DNA from 2 places in the Microbacterium lacusdiani genome. Region 2 is predicted to be linked to the other one. Evidence: predicted binding sites of a transcription regulator. Region 2 holds the regulator's gene; the other holds the start of a gene.
What was found. Region 2 encodes LexA, which represses DNA repair genes until DNA is damaged. Its sites were predicted from a motif close to TCGAACANNTGTTCGA; they were not measured.
Positions count from the first base shown of each region.

Region 1: ACYVGN_RS05585 (intein-containing Rv2578c family radical SAM protein) is a predicted target of LexA. The motif match lies at 2,010-2,025, and genes of this name have one in related genera.

Region 1 covers NZ_BAAGXJ010000005.1:15,869-20,280, forward strand. The annotation lists gene ACYVGN_RS05570 (GNAT family N-acetyltransferase) at 1-207, shown strand, start outside; gene ACYVGN_RS05575 (pirin family protein) at 204-1,193, shown strand; gene ACYVGN_RS05580 (sensor domain-containing protein) at 1,195-1,926, opposite strand; gene ACYVGN_RS05585 (intein-containing Rv2578c family radical SAM protein) at 2,033-4,168, shown strand; gene ACYVGN_RS05590 (M15 family metallopeptidase) at 4,173-4,412, opposite strand, start outside.
Region 2 covers NZ_BAAGXJ010000010.1:85,285-89,696, reverse strand. The annotation lists gene hisB (imidazoleglycerol-phosphate dehydratase HisB) at 1-371, opposite strand, end outside; gene ACYVGN_RS08500 (histidinol-phosphate transaminase) at 436-1,527, opposite strand; gene ACYVGN_RS08495 (LysM peptidoglycan-binding domain-containing protein) at 1,562-1,972, opposite strand; gene lexA (transcriptional repressor LexA) at 2,237-2,956, shown strand; gene ACYVGN_RS08485 (S9 family peptidase) at 2,987-4,412, shown strand, end outside.

The DNA of each region.
Region 1 (4,412 bases), on a different contig from region 2:
ATCGATCCCGCCTTCCGCGGGCAGGGGCTCGGCGACGCGCTCGCCTCCGAGGCGCTCGCGGACGTCGCGCGCCGCGGAGACACGATCATCCCCCTGTGCCCGTTCGTGGCGGCGTATCTGCAGAAGAACGAGGTGGCCGGCGCGGTCGTGGAGTGGCCGGGCGGCACCCCGCTCGACGCGGCGACGCAGGGCGAGTCCCCGGCATGACGCGCCTCGACGCCGCGACCGACGAGTGGGACCTCACCGCCGACGCGTGCGACGGCCCTCGTGAGCTGCTGCTCGAGCCCCGCGAGGTGCCGCTCGGCGGCGTCAGGGCCATGGCGGTTCACCGCTCGCTGCCGCAGCGCGACCTGCCGACCGTGGGCGCATGGTGCTTCTTCGACCGCTTCGGGCCGCAGGAGGCGCTGATGCGGGTGGAGCCCCACCCGCACATCGGACTGCAGACCGTGACGTGGCCGCTGGTGGGCGAGGTCCGCCACCGCGACAGCATCGACAGCGACGTCACGATCAGCCGCGGCGTGCTGAACATCATGACGTCGGGCCGGGGCATCTCCCACTCGGAGTACTCGGTCGGCGACGATCCCATCCCGCTCGACGCGCTGCAGCTGTGGATCGCCCTCCCGGAGAGCCGCCGCCACGGCGGTCCGGACTTCGAGCGCCATGCCGACCTGCCGACGCTGAGGCTCCCGGCCCTCGAGGGCGCCGACGCGGACGCCACGGTGGTCGTCGGCGAGCTCGGAGACGTCGTGTCCCCCGCCACCGTCTACACGCCGATCGTGGGCGCGGAGGTCGTGCTGGCGCCGGGATCGCGCGTGCGCATCCCGTTCCGCCGCGACTGGGAGTACGCGATCGCGGGGGTGGAGGGCGACCTCGTCGCGCACGCGGGGCGAGCGGGGGAGCCGACCGCGCTCGGCGCCCTGGACCTGCTCTACCTCGGCGTGAACCGCGACGGCATCGAGGTCTCGACGATCGGCGGCGCGATGTTCTTCCTCCTGGGCGGGGAGCCGTTCGCGGACGACCTCGTGATGTGGTGGAACTTCGTGGGCCGGGACCACGACGAGATCGTCGAGGCCCGCGAGGAGTGGGAGGCCGGGTCCGAGCGGTTCGGCCACGTCGTCACGCACGGCGACGAGCGCATCCCCGCCCCGCCCATGCCCCAGGTGCGGCTCACGCCGCGGCGCCGCAAGGTGTAGGTCAGCCCGCCGCGATCGCGTCCACGAGCCGCTGGGCGACGTCCTCTGCGCCCGATGCCGCCTCCGCACCGCCGATCGCGCTGCCGGTCACGACGAGCGAGTCGACCAGCGCCGTGACGGTCACGGAGCTCATCGCGCCGGTGCCCTCGATCACCGAGTCGGTCTGCACCCCGTACGCCGAGTCGGCGCCGTCGATCGACACCGGGACCTCGCTGATGGTGCTCGTCACCGACGTCCCGTCGGCCATGGTGATCGTGATCTCGCCGCAGCCGTCGATGTTCGACAGGCCCGACTCCACGGCGCCGTCGGCGATCGACGCCTCCGCGAAGCTCACCACTCCGCCCGACTGGCCGGTCGCCTCGTCGACGCCCACGGCCATGCTGCTCTCGCTCGTCTCCGCGATGGCGAGCCCGCTCTCGACCGCGGCCGCGCACTCGGCGGGCTCGATCTCCGCATCCGCGAAGAGGCCGCTGAGCCCCTCGACCCCACCCATGGCCTCGATGTCGATCGGCTCGAGCCCCGCGGCCACGACGTACCCCTCGAGCACGGCCTCATCGACCACCTCGCCCGACGGCGCCTCGTCCGCGGGCGTCTCCGCGGGCGCGGAGGACTCCGCGGGCGGGGTCGCCCCCTCGGGCGCCTCCTCCTCGCCGCCGGCCGAGCAGCCGGCGATCAGCAGCGATCCGGCCAGGACGATCGGAGCCAGGGTTCGGAGGGCGAGTCGCGCGGTCATGCCCGCAGTCTCGCACGCGCGCACCCGCGCCACCAGGGCCGGATCGCTTCGCACATGTGTTCTGATCTCGCTTGACTTGGCGATAGAACGGGTGTTCGATGAATCCATGCGATGGCAGGGACAGGAGCTCGGCGTCTCGGACCCCGACGCGCTGCCCGGAATGGAGCAGCTCGACGGACTCGTCCGCTCGGTGACGACGCCCGAATTCGCGGGCGTGACGTTCCACGAGGTCGCCGCCAAGTCGGCCCTCAACCATGTGCCGCGCTCGAGCAGCACGCCGTTCGACTGGACGATCAACCCGTATCGCGGATGCACCCATGCCTGCGTGTACTGCCTCAGCCCAGACACCCTGATCCTGCGGGCCGACGGCCGCCAGGTTCCGCTTCGCGAGATCCGCGTCGGCGACGAGGTCGTCGGCACCGAGCGGCACGGTGTCTACCGACGCTACGTGCGCACGACGGTCCGCGCGAAGTGGCCGTCGAGAAAGCGCGCGTATCGCGTCACGCTGGCCGACGGCACCGAGATCACGGCGAGCGGCGACCATCGGTTCCTGACCGACAGGGGCTGGAAGCATGTCCACGGCGCCACCACGGGCCCCGAGCAGCGCCCCCACCTCACCGCCCTCAACCGCTTGATGGGATTCGGCATCGGCGGGCCGCCGCCCGACTCCGCATCGCCGACGCCGCACTACCGACGCGGCTACCTCGCCGGCATGATCCGGGGCGACGGGATGATCTTCCATCGCTCGTATCGGAGCGCGGATCGCATCCGCGACATCCACATGTTCCGCTTGGCGCTCACGGAGACCGACCGCGCCGCCCTGGACCGATCGCGGGACTTCCTCGATCGTTCCGGCGTTCCCACGCGAACGCGAACCTTCAGCGCCGCGGAGGGCGCACGCAAGCAGATGATCGCGATCCACACCGCACGCGTGGAAGACGTCGCGGCGATCGAGCATCTGATCACGATCCCGCGAACGCGGTCCCGCGAATGGCGGGCTGGTTTCCTCGCCGGAATCTTCGATGCGGAGGGGAGCTGCTCGCGAGGCGTCCTGCGGATCAGCAACAAGGATGAAGAACTGCTCTCCCTGACCGCTGAGTCCCTGGAGGCCGTCGGCATCCCGTGCGTCATCGAACCACCCCGGCCCAACGGCGTGCGGTCCGTGCGAGTGACAGGAGGGCTGCCGATGCGGCAGCGGTTCTTCGACGCCACCCGGCCGGCGCTCAGCCGGAAGCAGCAGCTCATCGGCGACGCTGTGAAGACCGCCGCCGATCTGCATGTCGTGTCCGTGGACGACCTCGGGCACGACATCGACATGGTGGACATCACCACCGGGACGGGGGACTTCGTCGCGAACGGCGTGATCAGCCACAACTGCTTCGCCCGGGGGACGCACGAGTATCTCGACCTGGATGCCGGGCGCGACTTCGACTCGCAGATCGTCGTGAAGGTGAACGTCGACGAGGTGCTGCGGCGGGAGCTCGCGCGCTCGTCGTGGCGCCGTGAGCCGGTCGCCCTCGGCACGAACACCGATCCGTACCAGCGGGCCGAGGGTCGCTACAAGCTCATGCCGGGCATCACGACCGCTCTGGCGGAGTCGGGCACGCCCTTCTCGATCCTGACCAAGGGCTCGCTGCTGCGGCGCGACCTGCCGCTGCTGACGCGGCTGAAGCAGGATGTGCCGATCCAGCTCGCCTTCTCCATCGCGGTCTACGACGACGAGCTGCAGCAGGCGATCGAGCCGGGGACACCGACGGCGCAGGCCCGCCTCGACACGGTGCGCGCCGCGGCCGACGCGGGCTTCGCGGTGTCAGTGTTCCTGATGCCGATCCTCCCCCACCTCTCCGACTCCCCCGAGGCGCTCGACGCCGCACTCGCTCGGGTGAAGGCCGCGGGCGCGGCCAGGGTCGTGCACGGCGCGCTGCACCTGCGCCCCGGCGTGAAGCCGTGGTTCATGCGCTGGCTCGCGCGCGAGCATCCGGAGCTCCTGCCCGCCTACCGCGGCCTGTATCCGGGCGCCTCCGTCAACGCGCCGCAGGCGTACCGGACGATGCTGTCGCAGCGCATCCGACCGCTCATCCGGGCGCACCGGCTCGACGGCCGCTCCGACGGGGATCCGTGGCGCCGGCCCGCGCCGGCGGCCGCCACGGCGTCGCGGGTCGTGACGACCTCGCGCGGGCGGGCCGCGGCGACGAGGGCGACCGAGCGACGCGCGATCCCGGAGGCCGCGACGCTGTTCTGAGCGCTCAGTCGTAGTCCGGCGCGGCAGGCAGGCCGAAGAACTCCTCGAGCGTGTGGAAGCCGCCCGCCTGGTACGCCTCGGCGATGCCCCGGCCCACGTAGCGCAGGTGCCAGGGCTCGGCGTCGTAGCCGGTCGTCTCACTGCGCCCGGCCTCGTAGCGGACGATCCATCCGTAGCGCCACGCGTTCTCGGCGAGCCAGCGCCCCTGCGCGGTCCCGCCCACCTCATAGATGTCGCCGCACCC
Region 2 (4,412 bases):
GGCTCGCCCTCGTGCACGAGGAACGGCCGGCCGGAGATGTCGACGACGGCCTGCGCGAGCGCCTCGTCCAACGGCACGAGGGCGTCGCCGTAGCGCGAGATGCCCGACTTGTCGCCGAGGGCCTCGCGGATCGCCTGGCCCAGCACGATCGAGATGTCCTCGACCGAGTGGTGGGCGTCGATGTGGGTGTCGCCCGTCGCGGTCACCGTGAGATCGGTCAGCGAGTGCTTCGCGAACGCCGTCAGCATGTGGTCGAAGAACGGCACGCCGGTCGAGATGGTGCTGCGGCCGGTGCCGTCGAGGTTCAGCTCCAGCTCGACGCTCGACTCGCTGGTGGAGCGGGTGCGGCGTGCGATTCGGGCAGTCGTCATGCCCGCGAGTCTAGTCGGGGCGCGGTCGCCGCCGGACCGCGCGGCGACCGCGCACGGCCTCCGCTCAGCGACGGCCCAGCTCGGCCAGGGCCTCCAGGAACGCCGTGGTCTCCTCCTCGGTGCCGGCCGTGACCCGCAGGTGGCCGGGGATGCCGATGTCGCGGATGAGCACGCCTCGGTCGTACAGCGCCTGCCACGTCGCGGCGGGGTCGGAGACGCCGCCGAACAGCACGAAGTTCGTCCACGACTCGTACGCGCGGTAGCCGAGCGCCTCGAGCGTCGCCGACATCCGGTCCCGCTGCACGACGATCTCGTCGACCATCCGCAGCATGGTGTCGGAGTGCCGCAGAGCCGCGGTCGCGGCCGCCTGCGTCAGCGCGCTGAGGTGGTACGGGAGACGGACCAGGCGCAGCGCGTCGATCAGCACCGGATCGGCCGCGAGATAGCCCACGCGGGCGCCGGCGAAGGCGAACGCCTTGCTCATGGTGCGCGAGACCGCGAGGCGGGGGCGCCCGCCCAGCAGCGTCAGCGCCGAGGGCGACTCGTGCGGCGCGAACTCCTGGTACGCCTCGTCCACCACCACGATGCCGTCTGTCGCGTCGTACACGGCCTCGACCACGTCGAGCGACAGCGGCGTGCCAGTGGGGTTGTTGGGGGCGCACAGAAACACGACATCGGGCCGCGCCTCCGCCACCTGGCGGGCCGCGTCCTCCGGGTCGATCGTGTAGTCGTGGCCGCGCGTGCCGCCGATCCACTCGGACCCGACGCCCCGTGTGAGGAGCCGGTACATGGAGTAGGTGGGCTCGAAGCCGAACGCCGAGCGCCCGGGACCCGCGAACGCCTGCAGCACGTGCTGCAGCACCTCGTTCGAGCCGTTGCCGGCCCAGATCCGGCTCTCGTCGAGGCCGTGGCCGAGGTACTGCGCGAAGCCCTGCCGGAGCTCGGTGAACTCGCGATCCGGGTAGCGGTTGACGTTGCGCAGAGCCTGGGCCACCGCGTCGGCGATGTCGTCCGCGACCTCGGCCGGCACGGGATGCGTGTTCTCGTTGACGTTGAGTGCCACGGGGAGAGGCGCCTGAGGTGCCCCGTAGGGCTTCTGCCCGCGCAGGTCGTCGCGGATCGGCAGTTCGTCGAGAGTGACCGTCACCCTCTCAATGCTAGGGCCGCTCGGACGGGTGGCCTCTCGTCCGTCAGCGGGCCGAGGAGTACTCCGCCGGGATCGCGAGCCGCTCTCCGGCGGCGACCGACGAGCTCTGCAGCTGGTTCAGCGCGACGATCGCGTCCACCACGTCGCGCGGGTCCGCGGCCGGAGCGATCTCCTCCGCGATCGACCAGAGCGAGTCGCCCGCCATGACCGTCACGGTGTCGAACGTGCCGGCGGGTGCGCCGTCCTCGCGCGACGCGAGGGCGCCTCCGCCGCTGATGACGGCGAGGGCCAGGCCCGCGGCGACCGGAGCCGCGGCGAGGGCGGCCAGCACGCGACGACCGCGGCGCGTGACCCGCAGCCGCGTCGCCGGCGCCACGCGGACGGCGCGCTCGGTGCGGAGGGCACGGGCGGGGCGGACCGGGGCCTGGTAGGCGGTGATGCTCACGGTGGTCATCTGCGGCTCCTTCAGCTTCCTCGAGAGGATCGGAGAGGCTTCGCATCCGGCGCTCGGCCGGGAGGGCCGGATGCGAAGCTCTGTTCCGAATCTATCTTCGAAGATTCGAATCTGTCAACGTCTTCTTCGAAAACCGGTCCGAGATGTCACGCGACACGCTCGAACAGATCTTCCGGATCCGCGTGGTTCTCGGATACCGTTTCGATGAAGGACACTCCACCACGGGCCACCGACATCGGATGTCGGAGCGAAGGAGCACGGGACATGAGCGCCGTCGACACCAGCACGTCGAACCTCGACGCCGGACAGTCGGCTGCGGCCGACGAGAAGCCCCGCACGCGGCGCCGCAAGAGCCTCAGCGACAAGCAGCTGGCCATCCTCGAGGTCATCCAGCGCTCGATCCAGACCAAGGGCTACCCGCCCACGATGCGCGAGATCGGCGACGCGGTCGGCCTCAAGTCGCTCTCGAGCGTCACGCATCAGCTGGGGCAGCTCGAGCTGAGCGGCTACCTGCGCCGCGACCCCGGCAAGACGCGTGCGATGGAGGTGCTGATCGACCTCCCCGGCCAGTCGGCGGAGAACCTCGACGCGGGCATGCCCACGGTCGGCGACGCCGCCATGGTGCCGCTCGTCGGCCGCATCGCGGCGGGCGTGCCGATCACGGCCGATCAGCAGGTCGAGGAGATCTTCCCGCTCCCCCGCCAGCTGGTCGGCAAGGGCGAGCTGTTCATGCTGAAGGTCTCGGGCGAGTCCATGATCGACGCCGCGATCTGCGACGGCGACTGGGTGGTCGTGCGCGTGCAGAACACGGCGGAGAACGGCGACATCGTCGCGGCCATGCTCGACGGCGAGGCCACGGTCAAGGTCTTCCGGCAGCGCGACGGCCACACGTGGCTCCTGCCGCGCAACTCCGCGTTCGAGCCGATCCTCGGCGACGAGGCGGTCGTGCTGGGCAAGGTCGTCGCGGTGATGCGCGCGGTCTGACCTCCGCGGGCTCCCCGATAGCGTGGGGGCATGGCACAGACGCTCCCATACGGATCCTGGCCCTCGCCGATCGCGGCAGCCGACATCGCCGGAGGCTCGCCTCGCCTGGACGGCGCGCGCTTCGTGGGCGACGAGATCTGGTGGAGCGAGAGCGTGCCGTCGGAGCGGGGGCGCACCGCGGTCTTCCGGCTCACGGACGACGAGCCCGAGGCGCTGCTGCCGGCGCCCTGGAACGCGCGCTCGCGCGTGCACGAGTACGGCGGCGGTGCGTGGACCGTCACGCCGGCCTCCGAGCTGCTTTTCGTGGAGGGCTCGGATCAGCGCGTGCACCGGTTGACCGTGGGCGGCGCGCCCGAGCCCCTCACGCCGGCGGGCCTGGGGATGAGCTTCGGCGACCTCACGTTCGCCGCCGGTCCCGACGGCGGGGGCCGGCTGTGGGCCGTGCGCGAGACACACGCCGGCGACCGCTCCCCCGTGCGCGATATCGTCGTGATCCCGCTCGACGGCTCCGCGGCCGACGATCCCGAGGCGATCCTCAGCGTGGTGGCCGGTTCGGACTTCCTCGCGTACCCGGCGCCGCGCGGCGACCGACTCGCCTGGATCGCGTGGGACCACCCGGACATGCCGTGGGACGCCTCCGAGCTGCGCGTGGGCCGGATCGGCCCCGACGGGCGCGTGGCGGACCACGTGGTGGTCGCGGGGGGCCGCACGGAGGACGGCGGGATCTCGGCGCTGCAGCCCGAGTGGACCGGCGACGACGAGCTCATGTTCACCGCCGACCCCGAGGGCCGCTGGAACCTCCACTGGGTGCGGTTCGACGGCCTCGGCGCGACCGGCCCGGAGCCGATCTACCCCGCCGACGCCGACACGGGCGGACCGCTGTGGAACCTCGCGACCCGCTGGTTCGCGGCGCTCGACGACGGCCGGATCGTCGCGGTGCGCACGCACGGCGCCGACGAGCTCATCGTGATCGATCCGACGTGCGGCGCGGTGGACGGCCTGGAGACCTCGCTCACCGGCGGGGTGCTCGTGCGGGACGCACAGGGCTCCCGCGTCCTGCTCACGGGCGCCGGCACCCGCGTCCCCGGAGGCCTCTGGCTCCTGGACGTCGACGCGCGCACGCTCACCGCGCTGCGCGGCGGGGTCTCGGCGCTCGCCCCCGCATGGATGCCGACCTCCCGCGCCGTGACCTTCGAGGGTCCGGACGGCGACGTCCACGCGTTCGCATACCCTCCGACCAACCCGGATGCGACCGCTCCCGAGGGCGAGCTGCCTCCGTACCTCGTGCTCGTGCACGGCGGGCCGACCGCGCACGCGTCGGGCGAGCTCTCGCTCGCGGTCGCGTACTTCACGAGCCGCGGCATCGGCGTGCTCGACGTGAACTACGGCGGATCGACCGGCTACGGCCGCGCGTACCGCGAGCGGCTGCGCGGCCGCTGGGGCATCGTCGACGTCG